3 regions of the Lentzea sp. CC55 genome follow, and region 1 is predicted to be linked to each of the others. Evidence: riboswitches for the same ligand, from Rfam matches in the RefSeq annotation. Region 1 holds a riboswitch; each other region holds the start of a gene.
The links. Region 1 has a riboswitch for S-adenosylmethionine ahead of L6E10_RS08255 (aminotransferase class V-fold PLP-dependent enzyme). Riboswitches for the same ligand answer to the same signal wherever they lie in the genome.

Region 1 (7,748 bases):
CGGTGAGCCAGCCGTTCCCGGCTCAGCAGCCGCCGCAGTCGACCTGGGGCCCGCCGCAGTCGGCGGGCTGGGTGCGCGCCGACCAGCCGCAGCCCAAGCCCCTCTCGCGGACCGGCAAGATCGGCACGGCGCTGGAGGCGGACAGCCTCGAGGGCGCCCGCCTGTCGATCCAGCTGGTCGAGGTCGTCGACCCGGCCGACTTCCTCTTCACGGCGGCCGGCTACAAGCTCGCCGACGGCGAGCGGGCCGTGGTCGTGCACACCGAGGTGACGAACACCTCGCAGGTGCCGTACACCTCCCTGCCGGACATGTACCTCGTCCTGGTGACCAAGACGGGCGAGACCGTCACGAAGGCCCCCGTCTCGCTGTCCTCCCGCCCGGCGCACAAGCTCGGCGTGCAGCCCGGCGAGACCGCGGGCGGGCACAGCGTGTTCGTGCTGCCGGACGCGACCGAGATCATCCAGGTCCGCTGGAGCGTCCGCCCGGAGGTCGACCAGAACACCCTGGTCTGGACCGTCGACGACTAACCCAGGACCTCCAGCGCCTCGGCGTGCACGCCCGGCGCCGCGGCCAGGTACCCGGTGCTGGTCAGCGTCCACGGCTTGCCGTCGAAATCGGTGACGACACCGCCCGCTTCCTGCACGAGCAGCACACCGGACGCGTGCGCGCGCACGTTGTCGTACTGCCAGTGCACGTCCATCCGTCCGGCGGCGACCTGGGCGAGCTGGTGCGTGACGGGCACGGAGACCCGGACGTAGAGGGCCTTCTTCGCCATCGCCGCGTACGACGCGCCCACCCGGTCGGCCATCTCCGGCCCCTGTCCCGGCTGTGCCTGCCCGGTGCCGGTCAGCGCGCCGTCCAGGGACGTCTTCTCCGACACCCGCAGCCGGACGCCGTTCAGGAAGGCGCCCTCCCCCTCCACAGCCGTGCAGGTCTCGTCGGACAACGGGAAGTGCAGGACCGCGAGCACCGGGCGGCCGTCGCGGACCAGGCTGACGCCGATGTTCCAGTCGGTCATGCCCTGCACCGCGTTCATGTTGCCGCCGACCGGGTCGACGAGCCACCACTCGCCCGGCTCCAGCTCCCCCGAGCCGTGCTCGTCGTCGAGCCAGCGGGCTCGCGGGCGGATCTCCGCGAGCGCGGGCTTCAGGACGTCGACGACGGCGGCGTCGTTGGCGCGGACGGCCGCGACGAGCTCGTCGAGGGAGGACGTGCGCGACTCGGTCGAGTAGCGCTTCGACATCCGGGCCCCGGCTGCGCGGACGGCGGCGGTGGTGGCGGCGAGCATGGTTTCCTCCAAGATTGTCCGTCATGCAAGCGGATCTGAACCTGCTGACCGTGCTGGACGCCCTGCTCGAAGAGGGCAGCGTGATGGGGGCTGCGCAGCGGCTGCACCTGTCGTCGCCGGCGGTCAGCCGCACGCTCGGCCGGATCAGGAAGGTGACGGGCGACGACATCCTGGTGCGGACGGGGCACACGATGACGCCGACGCCGTACGCGCTGGCGATCGCCGACGAGGTGCACCGGCTGGTGCGGCAGGCCAACGCCGTGCTGGCGCCGAGCCGTGAGCTGGACCTGGCCGAACTGGACCGCACGTTCACCGTCCAGTGCCACGACGCCCTGGCCTCGTCGGTGGTGCCGGCGCTGGTCGGCAGGATCGCGGAGCAGGCTCCCGGCGTGCGGCTGCGGGTGCTCGCCGAGCACTCCGCCGACACCGACGACCTGCGGCACGGCCGGGTCGACCTGGAGCTCGGCGGTGGTGCTCCCGACCTCCCCGAGTTCCGCTCGGAGACGCTCGGCACCGACCCTCTCGCGGTGGTCACGCGGTCCGGCCACCCGTGCACTGAACTGGACCTGCGCTCCTACGCCGAGCACCCGCACGTGCTGGTCTCCCGGCGCGGACGGCTCACCGCCCCGATCGACGACCTGCTGGCCGCGCAGGGCCTGCGGCGGCGGGTGATCGCGACCGTGGCCACCGTGCACTCCGCCCTGCAGATCGCGGCCGCGAGCGACGCGCTGGTCACCACCACGGCGATCCTCTGCGGCCCGCTGATCGAGGCGTTCGGGCTGGTCACCCACCCGTTGCCGGCCGAGTCGCCGGAGGCACCGGTCAACTGCAACTGGCACCAGCGCTACGACTCCGACCTCGCCCACGCCTGGCTGCGCGACCAGGTGCGGACGACCGTCCAGGACGTTCTAGGCCGCTAGCGGCAACGCGACCGAGCCGGCGAACCGCGGCTGCTCGGCCTCGTCGAGCATGGCCGCCGCCACGGTGGCGCGGCTGATCTTGGCGCCCAGGTCGAACGGAGGCGCGGCGTCGAGACCGACCGTGCGGCCGGGACCGGGCGGTTCGTCGCTCAGCACCCCGGCGTGGAAGACGGTGCCGCCGGCGGCGAGCACGGCGTTGTCGGCCGCGACCTTGTCGGGGATGCGGTCGCCGAAGAACGTCCACAGCACCTCGGCACCCGGACCCGCCGCGTCGGCGGACGGGCCCGTTCCGTAGGCGCCGAGCCAGACGATCCGGCGCGGTCCGGCGGCGATCACGGCCCGGGCGCCGTCGTGCAGCACGCCGGGCACGTCGGTGCCGAGCCCGGACACCACGACGGAGTCCGGGGAGACGACCGCGGCGATGCTCGCGGGGTCCGTCACGTCGCCCGCCACCTTGCGGAGGTTCGCGTGGCCGAGGCCGATCCGCCGCGGGTCGCGGGCGACGGCCGTGACGGTGTGACCGCGGCCGAGGGCCTGCCGGGTCAGCACCAGACCGGTCCGTCCGGAGGCTGCGAGAACGATGAGGTTCATGCCGAGAACGCTATTGAGCACACCGATTGACATCAAGTGCAACGTCGTCAACCGGTGATTTACCCAGACGCAATCAGCCCTCGTCGCGCAGCTTCTCCAGCGCCGCGGCCAGGTCGTCCGGGTAGTCGGAGGTGAACGCGACCCACTCGCCGGTGCCGGGGTGGTGGAACCCGAGCTGACGCGCGTGCAGCCACTGCCGCGACACCCCGAGGCGCTTGGCCAGCGTCGGGTCGGCGCCGTAGGTCAGGTCGCCGACGCACGGGTGGTGCAGCGCCGAGAAGTGCACGCGGATCTGGTGGGTGCGGCCGGTCTCCAGGTGCACCTCGACGAACGACGCCGCGCGGAACGCCTCGATCACCTCGTAGTGCGTGATGGAGGGCTTGCCGGAGTTCATCACGGCGAACTTGTAGTCGTGCTTCGGGTGGCGGTCGATCGGGGCGTCGATGGTGCCCTTGATCGGGTCCGGGTGGCCCTGCACGATCGCGTGGTAGACCTTGTCGACGGTCCGCTCCTTGAAGGCGTGCTTCAGCGCGGAGTAGGCCGACTCGGACTTCGCGACGACCATGACGCCGGTCGTGCCGACGTCGAGCCGGTGCACGACGCCCTGGCGCTCGGCGGCACCGGACGTGGCGACGCGGTGGCCCGCGGCGGCGAGCCCGCCCACCACGGTCGGCCCGGTCCAGCCCGGCGACGGGTGCACGGCGACACCGACGGGCTTGTCGACGACGATGATGTCGTCGTCCTCGTGGATGATCTTCAGCCCCTCGACGGGGATCGCCTGCACGGTGATCGGCTGCGGCGGCGCCGGCAGCGTGATCTCGAGCATCGCCCCGGCCGTCAGCCGGTCGGACTTGCCGACGACGCGGCCGTTGACCAGCACCTCGTCCGCGTCGGCGATGGCAGCGACGACCGTGCGCGAGAGGCCCAGGAGCTTCGCGAGGCCGGCGTCCACGCGCATGCCGTCCAGACCGTCGGGAATCGGCAGCGTTCGGTATCCGCTCAAGCGGGGTCCTCGACCTTCTTCTCCTTGTGAACCGTCCCGTCGTAGTCGTGCTGCAGGAGCGCCATCACGATGATCGCGGCGCCACCGCCGACGATCGCCATGTCGGCGACGTTGAACACCGGCCACACACGGCCGAACGGGTCGAAAAGCGACAGGAAGTCCACCACGTGGCCGCGCATCGGCCCCGGCTCGCGGAACAGGCGGTCGGCGAGGTTGCCGACGGCGCCGCCCAGCACCAGGCCCAGGCCGACGGCCCAGCCCTGCGAGCGGAGGTTGCGCGAGATCCAGAGGATGAACCCGACGACGCCCAGCGCGATCAGCGCCAGGATCCACGTCCAGCCCTCGGCGAGCCCGAAGGCGGCACCGGGGTTGCGGACGAACGTCAGGTAGAGCGCGCCCCCGAAGACCTTGATCGGGTCGGCACCCTCCAGGAACGCCACGGACAGGACCTTGGTGAGCACGTCCAGGGCCAGCACGCCGCCCGCCAGCACCGCGAGGAGCGTGGTCTTCGGCTCCGGCAGCGAGCCGGTGATCGAGAAGCCCTCCTCGTCGTCCTCCGCCTCCGCGGGGGACTCGGCCTCGGCGGGCTCCTCGGCCGCGATCACGGTCGCCTCGGGCTCGCTGACCTGCACCTCGGCAGGCGGTTCAGCGGCCTTCCCGGAGACCTTCTCCGCGGCCTTGGACTCGTCACTCACCAGGTCATTGTCCACTACCGGGACTACGCGAGGAACGGCGGCAGGGTTCGGCCGTCGTCCTCGGGCACCCAGCGGCCGTCGCACCGGGTGTAGGTCCACTTCGGACCTTCGGTGACGAGCGTGCGCAACGCCGCCACCAAACGGTCGACGTGCTCGGCCGTCGTGCCGAGGCCGATCGACGCGCGCACGGCACGCTGTTCATGCGATCCGGCCTTCTTCACCAGGCGGCTCACGATCACGTGCGCGCAGAACGCGCCGTCGCGGACACCGATGCCGTACTCGGCGGAGAGCGCCGCCGCGAGGAAACCCGCGTCGAAACCGTTGATCGTGAAGCTCACGACGCCGACCTTGTCGGCGTCGGTCAGGATCGACAGCTCGCGGAAGCCGGGAACCGTGCGCAGGCCGTCCCGCAGACGCGTCAGCAGCTCCTGCTCGTGCGCGACCGTCTGCTCCCAGTGCCGCGACAGGATCTCGCAGGCCGCCGCGAGGGCGTGCACGCCGACGACGTTCGGGCTGCCGGCCTCGTGCCGCTCGGGCACGGCGGACCACGCGACGCCCAGGCGGTCGCCGTGGTCGGTGACCTTCGAGGTCGCGCCGCCGCCGACGAGGTACGGCTGGGCCTGCTGCAACCAGTCGGCACGGCCGACCAGCACGCCGGCGCCGAACGGCGCGTAGATCTTGTGCCCGGAGAAGGCCACGTAGTCGACGCCCAGCTCACGGGCGTTGATCGGGCGGTGCGGGGCGAGCTGCGCGGCGTCGAGCGCGATGCGCGCGCCGTGGCGGCGGGCGACCTTCGCGAGCTCGGCCACCGGCCACAGCTCCCCCGTGACGTTGGACGCCCCGGTGACGATCACGAGCCGAGGGCCGACCGGGGCGGCGGCGAGAGCCCGGTCCAGCGCCACCACCGCGGCGCCGGACGAAGACGGAGCGGGAACGCGCTGGACGTTCGGCCCGCGCCACGGCAGCAGCGCCGCGTGGTGCTCGCTGTCGAACAGGACGACCGCGGTGTTGCGGGGAACGCTGCGCGCCAGCAGGTTCAGCGAGTCGGTGGTGTTGCGGGTGAAGACGACGGTGTCGGAGGGGTGCGCGCCGACGAACCTGCGGACGCGGTCGCGCGCCTGCTCGTAGACGCGGGTCGAGACCTGGGAGGCGAACCCGGCACCGCGGTGCACGCTGGCGTACCAGGGCAGCAGCTCGTCGACGGCGTCACGCACCTCCTGCAGGCAGGGCGCCGACGCCGCGTGGTCGAGGTTGGCGTAGGTGACGCGCTCTCCGGTCACCAGGGGAACCCGCAGGTCGGCACCGACGACGGCCGGGACGGAAGTGGTGGTTCCAGGGGTGATCGCGAGCGTCATCGAGCTGCCTCCGAGGCCAGGGGCCCCGTGTCGCGAAGGCCCGCGCTTGACCGGCGCCCCACGCGCCGGACCAGGTCCTCACCAAGGGCACCCCACCGCGGTTGGAGGGTTGCCGGCCAGCAAGCTTGGGCTTGACGCTGGCTCTCATGACCTGCCGACGACGTTAGCGGAGGGTGACGCGCTCGTCGACACCCGATTCACATGCTGGGAAGCCTCGCAGACCGATCATTCGCCGGTCTCGCCCTTCCAGCGCGCGTAGCGACCGGCCCTGTCGACGGCTCGGACACGCCGTTCAGCGGCTTCGCGCGCCTCCTCCGTCGTCACGATGAGCAACTGGTCCTCGGTCTGCAGCCGGGTCGTCGGTTGTGGCGTGAAACTCTTCCCGCCGCGCACCACGAGGCTCACCGTGGCGCCGCCGGGGAGCCTCAGCTCGGACATGTAGACGCCGTGCAGCTTCGACCCGCGCTGGATGTGCACCTGCAGCAGTTCGGCACCGAGCTCGTCGAGCGGCGAGGAGTCGACCTGGACCTCCAACGCCTCCCCCGTCTTCACCAGCCCCAGGCGGCGCGCGAGGAACGGCAGCGTCGTGCCCTGCACGATCGTCAGGACGATGACCAGCAGGAACACCACGTCGACCAGCTGTCGCGCGCCCTCGACCCCCTGGATCAGCGGGATCAGCGCGAACACGATCGGCACCGCGCCGCGCAGGCCGGACCACGAGAGGAACGCCTGCTCGCGCCACGGCACCTTGAACGGCAGGGAGGCCAGCACCACCGACAACGGCCGGGCGACGAACGTCAGCACCACGCCCGCGACCAGCGCGGGGAACAGCACGTCGAGCAGCCGCGACGGCGAGGCGTAGAGGCCGAGCAGGACGAAGAGCCCGATCTGGGCCAGCCAGCCGAGACCTTCGGCGAACGAGAGCGTGTCGGCGCGGTGCGGCAGGCGGGCGTTGCCGAGCACCAGCGCGGCGACGTAGGTGGCGAGGAACCCGGAGGCGTGCGCGAGGTCGCCGGCCGTGTAGGCCATCACGCACACGGCCACGGTGGCGAGCGGGTAGAGACCGGTCGAGGGCAGCGCCGCGCGTCTCAGCCCCGCGGCGCCCAGGACGCCCAGCAGGATGCCGATGAGCGCTCCCGCGCCCAGTTCGTAGACCACCAGCAGCGGCGCGGTCCACGAGATCCGGTCCGAGGACGCCAGCAGCACGACGGCGATGTAGACCGGTGCGTCGTTGAGACCGGACTCCAGTTCGAGCGCGCCCGTGAGCCGCGCCCCGACACCCAGCGACCGCAGGACGCTGAACACGGCCGCGGCGTCGGTGGACGACAGCACCGCTCCCCAGAGCAACGCGATCCGCCAGTCGAGGCCGAGCAGGAAGTGCAGTGCCGTACCGGTGACGGCGACGCTCACCACAACGGCCACTGTGGACAGTGCGACGCCCAGCCACAGCGAGGGTTTCACCGCGCTCCAGCGGGTGGTGATGCCGCCCTCGGTCAGGATCAGCACCAGTGCGGCGATGCCGAGGGACTGTGTGAGGCCGGCGTCGTCGAACCTGATGCCGAAGACGGACTCGCCGAGGAGCACGCCGATGCCGAGGTACAGCAACAGCGAGGGCAGGCCGAGGCGGGTCGACACCCGCACCGCGATCACGGAGATCAGCAGTACGACGGCACCGACACCCAGCACGACCGTGACGTCACCCACCCGGACCATTCTGGTTGATCACCATCGATTCCGACGAATCAGACGAGTCAACAACTCCAGCCGTTCGCCCCTAGCGGGCCCATGCACGACGGAGCATGTTGATCAGTGGCTCAATCCCAACCCTGCACGGAGTTGAACCATGAGGATCCTGATCGCACTGGCGGCCGCCTTGACGGTGGCCGGAGCAACCAC
Region 2 (7,748 bases), on a different contig from region 1:
ACCTCCGCGACGGACTGGCCCAGGCCAGCCGGGTGCTGGACGACGAGGAGGCCGGGCTCCTGCCGGCGCTCGTCGTGGGCGACACCGAGCAGATGGTGCCGCGCATCGTCGACGAGTTCCGCACCGCCGGTCTGGCCCACCTGCTCGCGGTGAGCGGGGCGAACCTGGCCATCGTGTGCGGTGCGGTCTACCTGCTGACCAGACGGCTCGGGCCGCGCAAGGCCGCCGTCGCGGCGATGGTGGCGCTGGTCGGGTTCGTGGTCTTGGCGGGACCGGAGCCGAGCGTCCTCAGGGCCGCGGTCATGGGCGCCGTCACGTTGCTGGGGCTGGTGCTGGGCCGGGAACGCTCGGCGGTGCCGAGCCTGGCGGCAGCGGTGCTCGTCCTGGTGCTCCACGACCCAGCGCTGGGTGGTGAGCCGGGCTTCGCGTTGTCCGTGGTGGCAACGGCGGCGTTGGTGCTCATCGCGCCGAGGTGGGCACAAGCGCTCAAACAGCGTGGCGTGCCGAACGGACTGGCCGAGGCTGTGGTCGTGCCAACGGCCGCGAGCCTGGCCACGGCTCCGCTGGTGGCGGGGCTGTCCGGGCAGGTGAGCCTGGTCTCGGTGCTGGCCAACCTGGTCGCCGGGCCGGTGGTCGCGCCGGCGACGGTGCTGGGCGTGGTCGCAGCGGTGGTGGCGCCGTTCTCGCCCCGCGCGGCCGAACTGGTGGCGCACGTGGCCGGTCCCGCGGTGACGTGGCTGATCCAGGTCGGACGCCAGGCGTCGACCGTGCCCGGCGCGGCGGTCGGCTGGCCGGACGGCTGGACCGGAGCGCTCGCGCTGGCCGCCGTCACGGCGGTGGTCGTGTTGTTGCTGCGGCTGAAAAAGACGCGGACGTTGGTGGTCGCCGTGCTCGTCGGCGGCTTCGTGGTGCTGGTGCCGATGCGAGTCGTCGCACCGGTCTGGCCACCGGACGGCTGGAAGGTCGTCAGCTGCGACGTCGGCCAGGGCGACGCGCTCGTGCTCGCCACCGACGTCGCGGACACGGCGGTCCTGGTCGACGCCGGACCGGATCCCGGTGCGGTCGACCGGTGCCTGAAGACGTTGGGGATCACCAAGATCCCGCTCGTGGTCCTCACCCACCTGCACGCGGACCACGTCGGCGGCCTGGAAGCCGCGCTCACCGGACGTGCGGTGGGAGCGATCGCGGTGGGCCCGCTCAAAGAACCCGAGTGGGCCTGGAGGGAGGTCGGCAGACAAGCGCGCGCCCAGAACGTGCGGGTGGTGGAACCGAAGGCAGGGGAGCGCTTCGCTCTGCCAGGCCTGGACCTGGAGGTGATGGGTCCCAGGCGGCCACCGGTCGCCGAGGCCGAGAACACGACGGTGAACGACTACTCGCTCGTGCTCAAAGCCCACACGAGAGCAGGCCGCGTGCTGCTCACCGGCGACGTCGAACTGGCCGGCCAGGCGGCGTTGCTGGGAGAGCGGGACCTGACCGCGGAGGTGCTCAAAGTGCCGCACCACGGCTCCCGCTACTCGTTGCCCGCGTTCCTCAGGGCCGTGCGACCGCAGATAGCGCTCGTCAGCGTCGGCACGGGCAACCGCTACGGCCACCCGAGCCCGCAAGTGATCGACGTGCTGCGAACGGGAGGCGCCTCGGTGCTGCGCACCGACAAGGACGGAGACCTGGCGGTGCTGCCGGGAAACCGCATCGTACGAAGGAGAAGAGATGGTCTGGATCAGGCTGTTCAACGCGCGCTACCCGATTCCCGGCGGCACGCCGGGCCTCGCATGGGCGCTGTGGCAGATGAACTACGCGGCGACCCCGTGGCCGCACGACGAACTCAAACCCGATTTCGCCTACTACATCTGCGAAACACTCGAAGACGGCACCCGCGCCGTCACGTACAAGGCGACCACCACCCACGTGCTGCCGCCCACCAAGGCGGAGAAACCGGAAGAGGCGTACGACCTCATGGCCGAGCACGTGTTCGACGACGACCTGCGCATCGCCCCGGACGTCTGGCACGACTACCACTACAACGCCCTGAAGGCGGAAGCCCCGTGGCCGCAACGGATCGCGGCCTGGCGCGCGACCGTGGAGGCGGTGGGACCACACGTGGTGGACGGCCTGCGGCGCTTCCCGCGCACGGGCTGGCTGAAGACGGACGCGATCGCCTTGTGAACCAACGTGCCCTGTCGAGATCATGTTGTGCCGCAACGGAGACGCATCCCGACAGGACCGCGCGCTTCCGAAGCAGCCCATCTCTTGAACGAAAAGTTCACCTACGGCTCCGGAGACGCAGCCGCGTCCCCGGAGCCGGAAAGGAGGTGACTACCCCAGCGCCTTGATCACGGCCTCGGCCGACGGCGGCACCGTCGCACGAGGGCCGATCGTGTCGCCGAGCGCGTCGAGGGTCTTGAGGCCGTCGCCGGTGATCAGCAGCACGGTCTCGGCGTCCGGGTCGAGCTGGCCCGACTCGATCAGCTTCTTCGCCGTCGCGACGGTCACGCCGCCGGCGGTCTCGGCGAAGATGCCCTCGGTGCGGGCGAGGAGCTTGATGCCCTCGACGACCTCTTCGTCGGTGACGTCCTCGATGGCGCCGTTGGTGCGGCGCACCGCGTCGAGCACGTACGGGCCGTCGGCCGGGGCGCCGATCGCCAGCGAGCGCGCGATCGTGTCCGGGCGGACCGGGCGGATGACGTCGTGGCCCGCCTTGAAGGCGGCCGAGATCGGGGAGCAGCCGGTGGCCTGCGCGCCGAACACCTTGTACGGCGTGGCCTCGACGAGGTCGAGCTGGCCGAGTTCGCGGAACGCCTTGTCGACCTTGGTGAGCTGCGAGCCGGACGCGATCGGCACGACGATCTGGTCGGGCAGGCGCCAGCCGAGCTGCTCGGCGACCTCGTAGCCGAGCGTCTTCGAGCCCTCCGCGTAGTACGGGCGGACGTTGACGTTCACGAACGCCCAGTCCTCGTTCTCCGCGGCGAGCTCCTGGGCGAGGCGGTTGACGTCGTCGTAGTTGCCGTCGACGGCGATCAGGGCGCCCTCGTAGACGGCGCTCATGAGGATCTTGGCGCGCTCGAGGTTGGAGGGCACGAGGACGACCGACCGCCAGCCCGCGCGGGCGGCGGCCGCGGCGACGGCGTTCGCCAGGTTGCCGGTCGACGGGCAGGCCAGCACCTTGAAGCCGAGCTCGCGGGCGGCGGCGAGCGCCACGCCCACGACGCGGTCCTTGAACGAGTGGGTGGGGTTGCCGGTGTCGTCCTTGACCCAGATCTTGCGGACGCCCAGTGCCTTGGCGAGGTTGTGCGCCTCGACGAGGCGGGTGCCGCCGGGGTCGGTGTTCGGGTGCTGTTCCACAGTGGACGGAACGGGGAGGAGGCCGCGGTAGCGCCAGATCGACCTGGGGCCGGCTTCGATGTCCTCGCGCCGGATCTTCCCGAAGTCGTAGGCCACTTCCAGCGGCCCGAAACACTCCAGACAGGCGTACTCGGGAGCGAGAGGGGTTTCGTTGCCGCACTCACGGCACAGCAGCGCGCGGGCGGGGCCGAGGTCGAACTTGGTGCTCGTCGGCACAGAGACAGCAGTCATCGCGAGGTATCTCCTCATCTTTCCCGCGAAATCGAACGGGTCGGAATTGGCACCGTGATCGTCTGCACTCAGATGCGCGCACAGGTGTGCACACAGCGCTGACGCCGGTTGCCGGGGCTTCTTCGGGCCGGTCCCTCTGCCCCTCTGGATGAGCGGTGTTCAGTTGTGGCCACCAAGCTACGGCACCGGTCCGCCGCTGAGCCACCGCCGTCCACGATCCGGGACGTGGAAGGATGCGGAACGTGAGCGCACCGGAGTCACTGCACCTCGTCGTCGGCGAGGAGGAGCTGCTGGTCGAACGTGCTGTTCGGGCGGCTCTCGAGGCCGCACGCGAGGTCGATCCGAACGCCGACCTGACCCGCGTCCAGGTGACTGATCTCACGGCTCCGGAGCTGGCCGAACTGGTGAGCCCGTCGCTATTCGCGGAGGGCCGCGTGATCGTCCTGCAGAACGCGCAGGACATCAGCAAGGAGATCGCCGACACGGTGCTCTCCTACGTGAAGGCGCCCGCGGACGGGGTCACGCTCGTCGTCGTGCACACGGGTGGTGGCCGCAGCAAGGCCGCCAAGGACCTGCCCGGGCAGCTGAAGAAGGCCGGTGCCGCGGTCACGGAGTGCGGCAAGGTCACGAAGTCCGCCGAGCGCGAGGCGTTCGTGCGCAACGAGGTGCGGCAGGCGGGCGGCAAGATCGACCCGGAGGCCGTCGCCACGCTCATCGACGCCGTGGGCACGAACCTGCGCGAGCTCGCCGCGGCGGCGTCGCAGCTCGTCTCCGACACCGACGGCAAGGTGACGGTCGAGGAGATCCGCCGCTACCACCAGGGCAAGGCGGAGGTGACCGGGTTCGCCGTCGCGGAGAAGGCCGTCACCGGTGACCGCGCGGGCGCCATGGAGGCGTTGCGGTGGGCGATGCAGCTCGGTGTGCCGCACGTGCTGGTCGCGGACGCGCTGGCGGACGCGGTGCGCACGGTCGCGCGCGTGTCCGCGGTGGGGCGGGCCGACCCGTTCAGCCTGGCCGGTCCGCTCGGCATGCCGCCGTGGAAGATCAAGAAGGCCCAGGCCCAGTCGCGCGGCTGGGACCAGTCGGGTCTCGCCGACGCGATGCAGGTGGTCGCCGGTCTGAACGCCGACGTGAAGGGTGTCGCGGCCGACGCCGACTACGCGCTGGAACGCGCGGTGCTCCGGATCGTCGCCGCGCACGGCCGCCGCTGACCGTGGAAGGTCACCGCGGGATCCCGATCAGGTACTGGGCTCCGGTGAAACCGGGCTCGACGCCGATCGTCCACGTGAACGACTCGGTGCGGTCGAGGCCGTCGACGATCCGGCGCAGTTCCGCGCGCCCGTACATGCGCAGGAAGGACACGACGCTGTCGAAGAACATCATGAACGGCAGCACGGGCACGACGTAGGTGAGCAGCAGGCGCAGCAGGTATCGCGGCAGGGGATTGCGTTGGAACGGCGCCGCCACCAGCACGGCCAGCGTCAGCAGGAACGGGAAGAACACCGGGTAGACGAACGACCGCTTGGTGTCCACGACGACGATCGGCTGCCGGGTGTCGACGGCGTTCTGCAGCATCCGCGCGGCGAGCGCGGGCGGGAAGTGGTGGAAGGCGCCGTAGATCGTGCGCGTCCCCTCGACCCGGCAGTCCGTGGCGTCGACCGAGGTGGGCACGTGGTCCACCGAGCAGCACGAATCGCGCAGCCGACGCCGGTTCTCGGCCGCCACGCGCTCGAACGCGCGCACGTTCGGCACCAGGTCCGTCAGCGTGACGTGGGTGTGGACGCCTTCCGCGTGCAGCCGGCGCTGGATGAGCGGCACCGGTCCGCCGGAGCCCGCGCACAGGTCGACGATCCGGTGGTCCGCGCCCGACCGCAGCGCCCGTGCCAGCGGCCGTGAGTACTCCCGCGCCGCGTCCGTCAGCCGGTAAATCGTGGTGATCGACTCCGTGTGCAGGGTCCGCAGCACGGGCGGGGTGCCTTCGAGGTCGTGGAGTTCGACGAACTGAATGCGCGGCAGCGAGTCCATGGGACCTACGCCTACACCAGGAACGCGAAAGGGCTCCACCTCCCGGAGGAGGTGGAGCCCTTTGCGGAAGCTCGAGGCTCCGCGAGCGAGATCAGCCCTCGATCTTGTTCGCGCGCTGGGCCATCGCCGACTTCTTGTTGGCGGCCTGGTTGGCGTGGATGACGCCCTTGGTGGCGGCCTTGTCGAGCTTGCGGGACGCGTCCTGCAGCAGCTCCAGGGCCTTCGCCTTGTCACCGGCCTCGGCAGCCTCGCGGAACTTGCGGATGGCCGTCTTCAGGGACGACTTGACCGCCTTGTTGCGAAGGCGAGCCTTCTCGTTGGTCTTGATCCGCTTGAGCTGGGACTTGATGTTCGCCATGCGACATCACCCTTCTTGTCGAAACCGGGGTTCGTGGCGCGCTTCGTCGGCACCGGCCAAGGACCGGGTCTCCTCCACGGCGGAGAGCCGCGCGTTCACGACGACGAAGGATATCAGGCCAGCTCAGCGGACCGTGAAGGCGGCCTTCTCCGCGCCCACCGGTGTCCGTGGACCGCCGTGAACTTCACCACGCCTTCACGGCGGTCCACGGACACCGTCATCCGAGGTCGTGAACGACGTGTACGACACGCTGAGACCAGCGCGCCCACCTCCGGACGGAGGAACCCGATGACAGCTTCCTCATGCAGGTGGAACGGCTGCTCAGACGCTCGTGGAACTGCTCGTCCCCGCAAGTTCTTCCGCCGGTTCCCGGTTGCCGGGCGTCTCGCGCGGGACGATGACGGGCATGACACTGCCTGCCCTTCCGGAGGAGACCTTCCGGCGCGTGCTCTGCGTCGTCGCACACCCCGACGACATGGAGTACGGCACGTCCGCGGCCGTCGCCCGCTGGACCGATCGCGGCATCGAGGTCGGCTACCTCCTGCTCACCCGCGGCGAGGCGGGGATGCCGAACCCGCCGGAGGAGACCGCGCGGCTGCGCGTCGCCGAGCAGCGGGCCGCCTGCGCCGTGGTCGGTGTGGAGCACCTGACCGTTCTCGAACACCCCGATGGCGTCCTCGTCTACGGCCTGGACCTGCGCCGGGACATCTGCCGCGAGATCCGCCGCTTCAAGCCGGACGTCGTGTTCGGCTGCGGCTTCGAGGTCGAGACGCCCTACGGCTTCGACCAGGCCGACCACCGCGCGGCCGGGCTCGCGACCCTCGACGCGCTGCGCGACGCCGGCAACCGCTGGGTGTTCCCCGAGCAGGTCGACGAGGGCTTGGAGCCGCATTCGGTGCGCTGGTACATCACTCCCGGACTGGCCGGGTCCGGCGCGACCCACGGTGTCGACGTGACCGGTGAACCGCTGCGCCGCGGCGTCGCCTCGCTGGAAGCGCACGCCGAGTACCTGGCCGCGCTCCCGGACCACCCCGCCCCGGCCGACTTCATCCCGAAGTTCCTCGCGATGAGCGGCGAGGCCATGGGCGTCGAGCACGCCGTGCTCTTCCGCGCCCACGACCTCGAGGCACCGCCGGAGTTCTAAGCCTGTTCGTCCGGCTCGTCGTCGTTCTTGCTCCCGGGCTTCTTCGGGGGCCGGCCGCGGCGAGGCATCTTCTTCACCTCGCCGGGCAGCCGGCCCGCGTCCGCCAGCGCACGCCGCAGCAGGAACTCGATCTGCGCGTTGGTGCTGCGCAGCTCGTCGTTCGCCCACCTGCTCAACGCGTCGTGCACGGCCGGGTCGAGCCTGAGCAGAACGCTTTTGCGATCCGCCATCAGGTGTAGAGCGACCCGGTGTTCACCACGGGCTGGGTGGAACGGTCACCGCACAGGACGACGAGCAGGTTCGAGACCATCGCCGCCTTGCGCTCCTCGTCGAGTTCGACGACCTCGTGTTCGGCGAGCCGCTCCAGCGCGAGCTCGACCATGCCGACGGCACCCTCGACGATCCGGGTCCGCGCCGCCACGACCGCGCCGGCCTGCTGACGCTGCAACATGGCGTGGGCGATCTCCGGCGCGTACGCGAGGTGCGTGAGCCGTGACTCGATCACCTTCACGCCCGCCGACTGCACGCGCGCCGCGATCTCGATCGCCAGCGTCTCGGTGATCTCGTCCGCGTTCTCCCGCAGGGACAGACCCGTCTCGGCGTGGTTGTCGTACGGGTAGCTGTTCGCGATGTGCCGCACCGCGGTCTCGG
Region 3 (7,748 bases), on a different contig from region 1:
GCCAGGCGAGGTTCGAGGCCCCGGTGGGCACCTGGTCGGCACCCTCCCCGTGGACCTCGACGCCTGGCTCGTCGGCGACCGCGACCGTGACCTCGTCGACCAGCGACAGCGCCTGGAAGATCGTCACCAGGTCGTGGTAGCCGTCCGGGCGCACGTCACCGACGGCCAGGTGCAGGTTGACCTTGGCCGGGACGCGGACCGTGACCGGGGGTGGAACGACTGCGAGCACCACGTCAGCCTACGGGCGTTCTGGGGTCTCGGACTCCTCCCCCGGTCGGCAGCACCGTCAGACCGGGATGACCGAGCCGCTGTAGGTCTGCTTGATGTAGTCCTTGACCTGCTGCGACGCCAGGAGCTCCGCCAGGTCCCTGACGCGCTTGTCGTCCTTGAGCTCGGTTCGCGTCACCAGGCCGTTGGCGTTGGGGTTGCCCTCGGCCTTCTCCAGCGCGAGCGAGTCGGTGGCGGGCTTCAGGCCCGCGTCGATGGCGTAGTTGCCGTTGATGACCGAGGCGTCGGTGTCCTCCAGCGAACGCGGCAGCTGAGCGGCCTCCAGCGGCACGAACTGCAGGTTCTTGGGGTTCTCCGCGATGTCGCGCACGGTCGGCTGGTCGACGGCCTTGAGCTTGATGAGGCCGTTCGCCTCCAGCAGCTTCAGGCCGCGGGCCTCGTTCGTGGCGTCGTTGGCGACGGCGATCTTGGCGCCGTTCTGCAGCTCGTCGAGCTTCTTGGCCTTCTTCGAGTAGAGGCCGAGCGGCTCGACGTGGACCGGCTGGACCCACTCGACCTTCGCGCCGCTCTCCTTGGTGAACGTCTCCAGGTACGGCACGGTCTGGAAGTAGTTGGCGTCGAGCGACCCGTCGACCAGCGCCGTGTTCGGCTGCACGTAGTCGGTGAACTCGACGACCTCGATCTTGAGCCCCTTCGACGAGGCGAGGTTGTCGGCCACGTACTCGAGGATCTGGGCGTGCGGGACCGGCGAGACGCCGACCTTCAGCGTGTCCGAGGCGGACGAGCCACCACCGGATGAGCAAGCGGACAAAGCAGCCACACCGGACAAAGCAACTGCGATCAGGGCAGCACGAATACGCATGACGTTCCTCTTGAGAATCGCTACGGGTCTAGACGGAGGCGTGCCGGCGCCGGTCGGACGCACGGGCGGCACGGGTGAAACCGAGCTGGATCACGGTGGTGAGCACGGCGAGCCACGCCACGGTGCTCCACAGGATCCGGTCGTTGAAGCGCTGGTAGCCCTCGCGGATCGCGAGGTCGCCGAGGCCACCGCCCCCGATCACGCCCGCCATCGCCGAGTACCCGATGAGGGCGATCACGGTGACGCCGATGGCGTTGATCAGCGCGGGCATCGACTCGCGGATCAGCACGCTGCGCACGATCTTCAACGTCGAGGCGCCCGTGGTGATCGCGGCCTCGACCACGGTCACGTGCACCTCGGACAGGATGTTCTGCACCAGCCGCCCGACGAACGGGATCGCTCCCACGGCCAGCGGCACGATGACCGCCGTGCTGCCGATGGAACCGCCGACGATCAGCCGGGTGACCGACGTGAGCGCGACGAGCAGCACGATGAACGGCATCGAGCGACCGAGGTCGGTGACGAAGCTCAGAACCCTGTGCACCGCGGCGTTCGGCCGCAGCCCGCCCTTGGCGGTGAGCTGCAGCCAGACACCTACGGGAACTCCCAGCAGTGTTGCGATGACTGTGGAGACGCCGACCATGTAGAGCGTTTCCCCGGTGGCCTCGACGAGGTACGCGACGACGTCGGACCAGGGTGTTGCAGACCTCACGCAGCTACTCCCTGCGGCCCCTTCAGGGACCTCTGCACAGCGCCTCCGGCCTCGCCGATCCACTCGAGAGCGGAGTCGGAACGTTCGCCGTTCAGCCCCAGGCGGAAGCGCGCGACCGGGGTCTCCCCGAGACGCGTCAAGCCACCGCCGACGATGTTGAGCTCGACCCCGAACCGGTGCGCGGCCTCGGGCAGCAGCGCGCCGACCGCGGCGAACCCGACGAGCACGACGTCCGCGACGCGGTCGTAGCTGCTCTCGTTGATCGGGTTCAGGTCGACGGCGGGCAGCAGGGCGCTGCTCGTGCGGCTGATCGGGTCGTTGACCAGGTCGAGCACCTTGCCGTGTTCGACGACGCGGCCCTGCTCCAGCACGGCGACGTCATCGCAGATCTTCCGGACCACGCCCATGTCGTGCGTGACGACGAGCACGGTCACACCGAGCTCAGCGCGCGCACGGTCGAGCACCGTCAGCACGGAACCGGTGGTCTCCGGGTCCAGGGCGGAAGTGGGCTCGTCGGCGAGGAGCACGGACGGGTTGGCGGCGAGGGCGCGCGCCACGGCGATGCGCTGGCGCTGCCCGCCGGACAGCTGGTCGGGGTAGGCGCCGGCCTTGTCGGTCAGCCCGACGAGGTCCAGCAGCTCACCGACACGGGTGCGCCGCTGCGGTCCCGGCACGCCGGCGGATTCGAGCGGGAGCGCGATGTTGCCGGCCGCGGTGCGCTGGCGGAGCAGCGAGTCCCCCTGCGGCACGACGCCGATCTGGCGGCGGGCGGCACGCAGCGCCGACCCGTCGAGGCTCGTGATGTCGGTGCCGTCGACGCGGATCGCCCCGGAGTCGGGACGCTCCAGCAGCGCGACGCAGCGGGCGAGCGTCGACTTGCCGGCACCACTGGGGCCGACGACGCCGAGCACGGTGCCGGCCTCGACGTCGAGGGTCACGCCGTTGAGGGCGCTGACGCCCTGGAAGGACTTGGTGAGGTTTTCGACAGTGATCACTTCTGCTCCACGGCTGCGCGCGACGGCACCTCGTCCGCTGGTGTTCGCGGACGTGCGCGGTCGAAGTTTGCTGCTCAGGTGTGTGCGCCACTCTGCGATCGAGTGCGCGTCAGAGGACTTTGAGAAGGCGCCCTAGACGAGGTGGCGACGACATGCAGAAGCGGTGCGACGGCACTGGTCGACGACTCGACGGCGCGTCAGCATTCGCACGGTACCCATGGTGCTCCTCCATCGGTCCTGGCGTTAGCACCTGCCCGCATCCAGCGGGTGGTTGCTGCGACGTCGTAGAGCCAGGTCTCTCAGTCGCTCCGGATGGCAAGTAGCAGTCAACCGGACGGACGTTCGGTTGCGCAAGCCAGAATCCGATTCGTTCGACAGATCACACTGTTGGCCGAAGGATCCCCGGCCTAGACCTCGGCGATCCGGATGAAGTCGATCACCGTCAGCTGCTCGCCCCGGAGCTGCGGGTCGACACCCGCCTTGGCGAGCACCTCGTCGACGTTCGCGGTGTGCCCGCGGAGGGCGGCCCGGAGGGTCTTGCGACGTTGCGCGAACGCGGCGTCGACGACCGCGAAGAGCTTCTTGCGGTCCACAGTGGACAACGGCTTTTCGTGGCGCTGGAACCACACCAGCCCGGAGTCGACGTTGGGCGCGGGCCAGAACACGTTCTTGCCGATCGCGCCGGCCTTCTTCGCCTCGGCGTACCAGGCGAGCTTCACGCTGGGGACGCCGTAGATCTTGCTCCCGGGCTTCGCGGCCATGCGGTCGGCCACCTCCGCCTGGACCATGACAAGGCCCTTCCGGAGGCTCGGGAGTTCGGCCAGGAGGTGGAGGACCACAGGGACCGCGACGTTGTACGGGAGGTTGGCGACGATCGCGGTGGGTTGCACCGGCAGGTCTTCTTGGGTGACTTTCATGGCGTCCTCGAGGACCACGTGCAACTTGCCCGCGTTCTCCGGGTCCATCTCCGCGACGGTCTGGGGAAGCCTCCGCGCCAGGGGCGGGTCGATCTCCACCGCGACGACCTGGCTGGCGCTGGGGAGCAGCGCGAGGGTGAGGCTGCCCAGGCCCGGACCGACCTCCAGGACGACGTCGTCCTCGGTCAGGCCGGCCGCTGCGACGATCTTGCGAACCGTGTTGGGGTCGTGCACGAAGTTCTGGCCCAGCTTCTTGGTCGGGCGGATGCCCAGTTCGGCGGTTAGACGGCGGACTTCGGCGGGTCCCAGCAGGCTCACCCGGGCATTCTCTCAGGCTCCTGGCCCGGGGCCCGGTCACCCCTCGCCCGGGCGAGTTGGGTGAGAGGGCTGGCGCGCGGGTCAACTCGGGGCGGGCGGCACGCGGGTCGGCTCGGGGCGGAGGGCGCCTGTTCCAGCGGGCTGGTCGCCTCGAGCGGCTTCGCCCGCTGCCCCGCCGTTGCACCACCCCGGAACTGTCAGACCCACCGAGTACGTTCGGTCGCGGGGACGCCGAATTCGAGCGGACCCTTGTGCGAGCCTCCCCGCACCAAGCCCTTCGCACCGCCAACCCCGCCCGCGGGCACGGGTGGGCGGAACCGCGAAGGCCGCCCTGGCGAACCAGGACGGCCTTCGTGCGGGGGACGGGGAGGCGACGCGGGTCTACGGCAGGCCGAGCTTGGCGCGGCAGCCTGGCCACGCCGAGTACGTGCCGCCGCGGCCGTCGCGGAGCTTGGTGGCGATGGCGATCTGCTGTTCGCGCGTCGCCTGGTGCGGGTAGGCGGCGAAGGCCGCGCCACCGTAGGCGTCCCAGGTGCTCTTGTTGAACTGCAGGCCGCCGTAGTAGCCGTTGCCGGTGTTGATGGCCCAGTTGCCGCCCGCTTCACACTTGGCGAGGCGGTCCCAGACCTCACCGCCGGCGAGGGGCTTGGTGCCCACGACGATCTTCTTGGGCTTCGGCTCCTTGGTGACCTTGCTGCCCAGCTTCTCGCGGCTGATCTCCTTGCCGTTCTTCACGGTCACGCGGTACTGGGAGATCTGCTCGCCGGCGGCGCCGGGGTCGACGACCTTCTGCTCGCCCGCGTTCATGTTCGGGTCGTTGGTCTTCTCGACCGGCGCGGCGACCGGCTCGGTCACGTTGACGACCGTGACGCCGGTGCGGGAGATGTAGACCTCGGCGCCGGTGGCGAGCTTCACGTCGGCGCCGGACGAGACGGCGTCCTCGGGGCCGAGGGAGAGGTTCTCGGACTTCAGCAGCTCGTCGACGGTGAGGGCGGTGGTCTTGACCTCGCGGACCGGGTTCGCGCCGTCGAACAGCTTGATGGTCTTGCTGGTCTTGACCTCGAGGTTCATGCCCTCGAGCGGCACGTCCTGCGAGCCGGGCGCGGACATCCACGCGCCTTCGAGGTTCACGCCGAGCTGCTTGGCGGCTTCCTCGACGGTGACGGAGCGGACCCAGTCCTCGCGGGCCTGGCCGTCGACGCTCATCTTGAGCAGGCGGCCGCGGTCGAGGCTGATCTTGCCGCCGTCGGAGATCGGGGCGTTCAGCGACGGGGACAGGGCGTCGTGCTCACCGACGACGATCCCTTCCTCCGCCAGGACCTCGCCGACCGTGCCCTCGTAGGAGTGGACGGTCTGCAGCGCGCCGTCGACCTCGACGGTCAGCGACTTGTCCATCGCCATGGCGGTCACGCCGCCGCCGGAGATCGACACGAGGACAGCGGCGACCGCGCCCTTGAGGAAGCGGCGCTTCCAGTTCGTGGCGGCCTTGACGAGCAACTGCGGGTCGCTCTTCTCCTCTTCCTCCGACGGGAGGACGAGGGGCGGCATGATCGTCGTCTCGGCGTTGATGAGACGGATCAGCTCGTCGACGTCGACGTTGGCCGAGGCGAGCAGGTCGTCCGCGTCCGGGCCGAGCACCTCGAGCACGTCCGCGGGCGTGATGGTCAGCGCACCGGCGGGAAAGCTCGGGTGGGGATCGACGACGCCAACCGCGGTGCCCCCGACCGGCGTGAACCAGTCGGTGTCCTCGTCGAAGTCGTAAGGAGCGGCAGTTCTGTCGCTACCGGACATCAGGGTCGATACCTCCATTGCGGAAGCTGTGAGGCCACCGCACAGTTGGCGTTGACAAGATCATTCGAGTTGGAGCTCGAAGGTTCCCGGCAACTCCTCCTACGTGGTCTCGCTGCTTGTCGCTTCTGGCTTCGGTCCCGCCCCGACTGCGGGCGTGCACCGAACCGACAACGTCGATTCAGGTGGCACGGTCACGGGACAGTAACGGGGCAAAGCACGTTGCGCAAACACCCCTACCGATGTTGTGACCTCAGTCACCCGTGGAGGTAGGAACCCTGTACTCCGTTTGCTCCAAGTCACATTCAGGGGGCGAGCCCGAACACTCGTTGAGCGGTACGGGTGACGGCGGAGCAGAGTTCGGCAAGATCTTCGCCACGGAGAGTGGCAAGATCCCGAACTGTGTAATTCACACAATAGGGTTCGTTCGGACGGCCCCGGTACGGGTGCGGCGTCAGGAACGGCGCGTCCGTCTCGACCAGCAACTGGTCCTGCGGCACCAGCACCGCCGCCTCCCGCAGCGCGCGGGCGTTCCTGAACGTCACCGGGCCGGCGAACGACAGCACGTACCCGGCGTCGACGCACCGCCGGGCGAAGTCCGCGTCGCCGGAGAAGCAGTGGAAGACCACAGTGGACGGTGCGCCTTCGGCGTCGAGGACCTTGAGGATGTCCTCGTGCGCGTCCCGGTCGTGGATCATCAACGGCTTCCCGACGCGCTTGGAAAGGTCGATGTGCCAACGGAAGGCCTCGTGCTGAGCGGCCGGCGGCGAGTAGTCCCAGTAGTAGTCGAGACCGGTCTCGCCGATCGCCACCACGCGTGGCAGGACGGCCAGCCGCTCCAGTTCCGCCTTCTCCGCGTCGCCGAACGACGAGGTGCGCGTCGGGTGCACGGCCACCGCCGCGTAGACCCGAGGGTCCCAAGTGGACGCTTCGGCGGCCCACGTGGCGGCGGCCAGGTCGTCCGCCACGGTGACCACGTGCGAGACGCCGGCGGCGTTCGCGCGGTCGAGCAGCACCGCCACGTCTTCCGGTGAGGCGGCGCCGCACGCGTCGAGGTGCGTGTGGGCGTCGATCACCGGTGCCGGAAGGGCTTCCGGCACCGGCGGTCGTTCCTTCTTCTCCGCCACTAGCCGGTCACGATCGGAGCCCACTCGGGCCCGACCTCGCCGAGCTTCGCGTCGAGCTTCGCGAACAGCGGCGACGGCTTCTGCAGCGGGCGGCCGGCCTCGATCGGCGTGGACTCCCACTTGGCCTGCTCGCCGGCGTAGTCACCGGTCAGCACCGGGTACGAGCGCTCGGGGACGTCGAGGTCGGCGACCTCGGTCATCTCCGGCTGTGCGGCCCACACGCCCGTGCCGCCCAACGCCTCGTGCACCTTCTGCGCCGAGTGCGGCAGGAACGGCGTCATCAGCGTGTTCGCGTCCTGGACCACCTGCAGCGCCGTGTGCAGCACCGAGTCGCGGCGCTCCGGGTCGTCCTTGAGCTTCCACGGTTCCTGGTCGGACAGGTACTTGTTCGCCAGCGAGATCACGCGCATGGCCTCGCCGGAGGCCTGCTTGAACCGGGAGCGGCGCAGGTGCGCGCCGACCGTGTCGAACGCCGCCTTGGACTGCGCGAGCAGCTCGTGGTCGGCGGGCGTCAGGGCCGTGGCCTTCGGGATGGCGCCGACGTTCTTGTGCGCCATGGAGATCGAGCGGTTGACCAGGTTGCCCCACTCGTTCGCCAGCTCGTAGTTCGTCCGGCGGACGAACTCCTCCCAGGTGAAGTCGGTGTCCTGGTTCTCGGGACCCGCGACGGAGATGAAGTACCGCAGCGCGTCCGGCCCGAACTCCTTCAGGAAGTCGCCGACGTAGATCACGGTGCCGCGCGAGGTGGAGAACTTCGAGCCGCTCATCGTCAGGTACTCCGACGACACGACCTCGGTCGGC

Region 2: linked by a shared signal. The riboswitch ahead of thrC (threonine synthase) and the one ahead of L6E10_RS08255 (aminotransferase class V-fold PLP-dependent enzyme) in region 1 are both predicted to bind S-adenosylmethionine.
Region 3: linked by a shared signal. The riboswitch ahead of L6E10_RS16870 (methionine ABC transporter ATP-binding protein) and the one ahead of L6E10_RS08255 (aminotransferase class V-fold PLP-dependent enzyme) in region 1 are both predicted to bind S-adenosylmethionine.

The regions. Positions count from the first base shown of each region.
Region 1 is NZ_JAJCXE010000011.1:227,785-235,532, forward strand. It holds gene L6E10_RS08225 (AsnC family transcriptional regulator) at 1-527, shown strand, start outside; gene L6E10_RS08230 (inositol monophosphatase family protein) at 524-1,288, opposite strand; gene L6E10_RS08235 (LysR family transcriptional regulator) at 1,312-2,208, shown strand; gene L6E10_RS08240 (NAD(P)-dependent oxidoreductase) at 2,197-2,799, opposite strand; gene L6E10_RS08245 (RluA family pseudouridine synthase) at 2,873-3,757, opposite strand; gene lspA (signal peptidase II) at 3,799-4,497, opposite strand; gene L6E10_RS08255 (aminotransferase class V-fold PLP-dependent enzyme) at 4,521-5,852, opposite strand; SAM riboswitch class IV at 5,890-6,004, opposite strand; gene L6E10_RS08260 (potassium/proton antiporter) at 6,078-7,556, opposite strand; gene L6E10_RS08265 (M28 family metallopeptidase) at 7,696-7,748, shown strand, end outside.
Region 2 is NZ_JAJCXE010000043.1:196,491-204,238, forward strand. It holds gene L6E10_RS28165 (DNA internalization-related competence protein ComEC/Rec2) at 1-2,330, shown strand, start outside; gene thrC (threonine synthase) at 2,314-3,570, opposite strand; SAM riboswitch class I at 3,582-3,725, opposite strand; gene holA (DNA polymerase III subunit delta) at 3,813-4,781, shown strand; gene L6E10_RS28180 (class I SAM-dependent methyltransferase) at 4,792-5,595, opposite strand; gene rpsT (30S ribosomal protein S20) at 5,687-5,953, opposite strand; gene L6E10_RS28190 (PIG-L deacetylase family protein) at 6,351-7,097, shown strand; gene L6E10_RS28195 (hypothetical protein) at 7,094-7,327, opposite strand; gene L6E10_RS28200 (SPFH domain-containing protein) at 7,327-7,748, opposite strand, start outside.
Region 3 is NZ_JAJCXE010000022.1:223,820-231,567, forward strand. It holds gene L6E10_RS16855 (4-(cytidine 5'-diphospho)-2-C-methyl-D-erythritol kinase) at 1-229, opposite strand, end outside; gene L6E10_RS16860 (MetQ/NlpA family ABC transporter substrate-binding protein) at 287-1,090, opposite strand; gene L6E10_RS16865 (methionine ABC transporter permease) at 1,119-1,802, opposite strand; gene L6E10_RS16870 (methionine ABC transporter ATP-binding protein) at 1,799-2,797, opposite strand; SAM riboswitch class I at 3,023-3,116, opposite strand; gene rsmA (16S rRNA (adenine(1518)-N(6)/adenine(1519)-N(6))-dimethyltransferase RsmA) at 3,205-4,026, opposite strand; gene L6E10_RS16880 (resuscitation-promoting factor) at 4,414-5,823, opposite strand; gene L6E10_RS16885 (TatD family hydrolase) at 6,126-6,947, opposite strand; gene metG (methionine--tRNA ligase) at 6,947-7,748, opposite strand, start outside.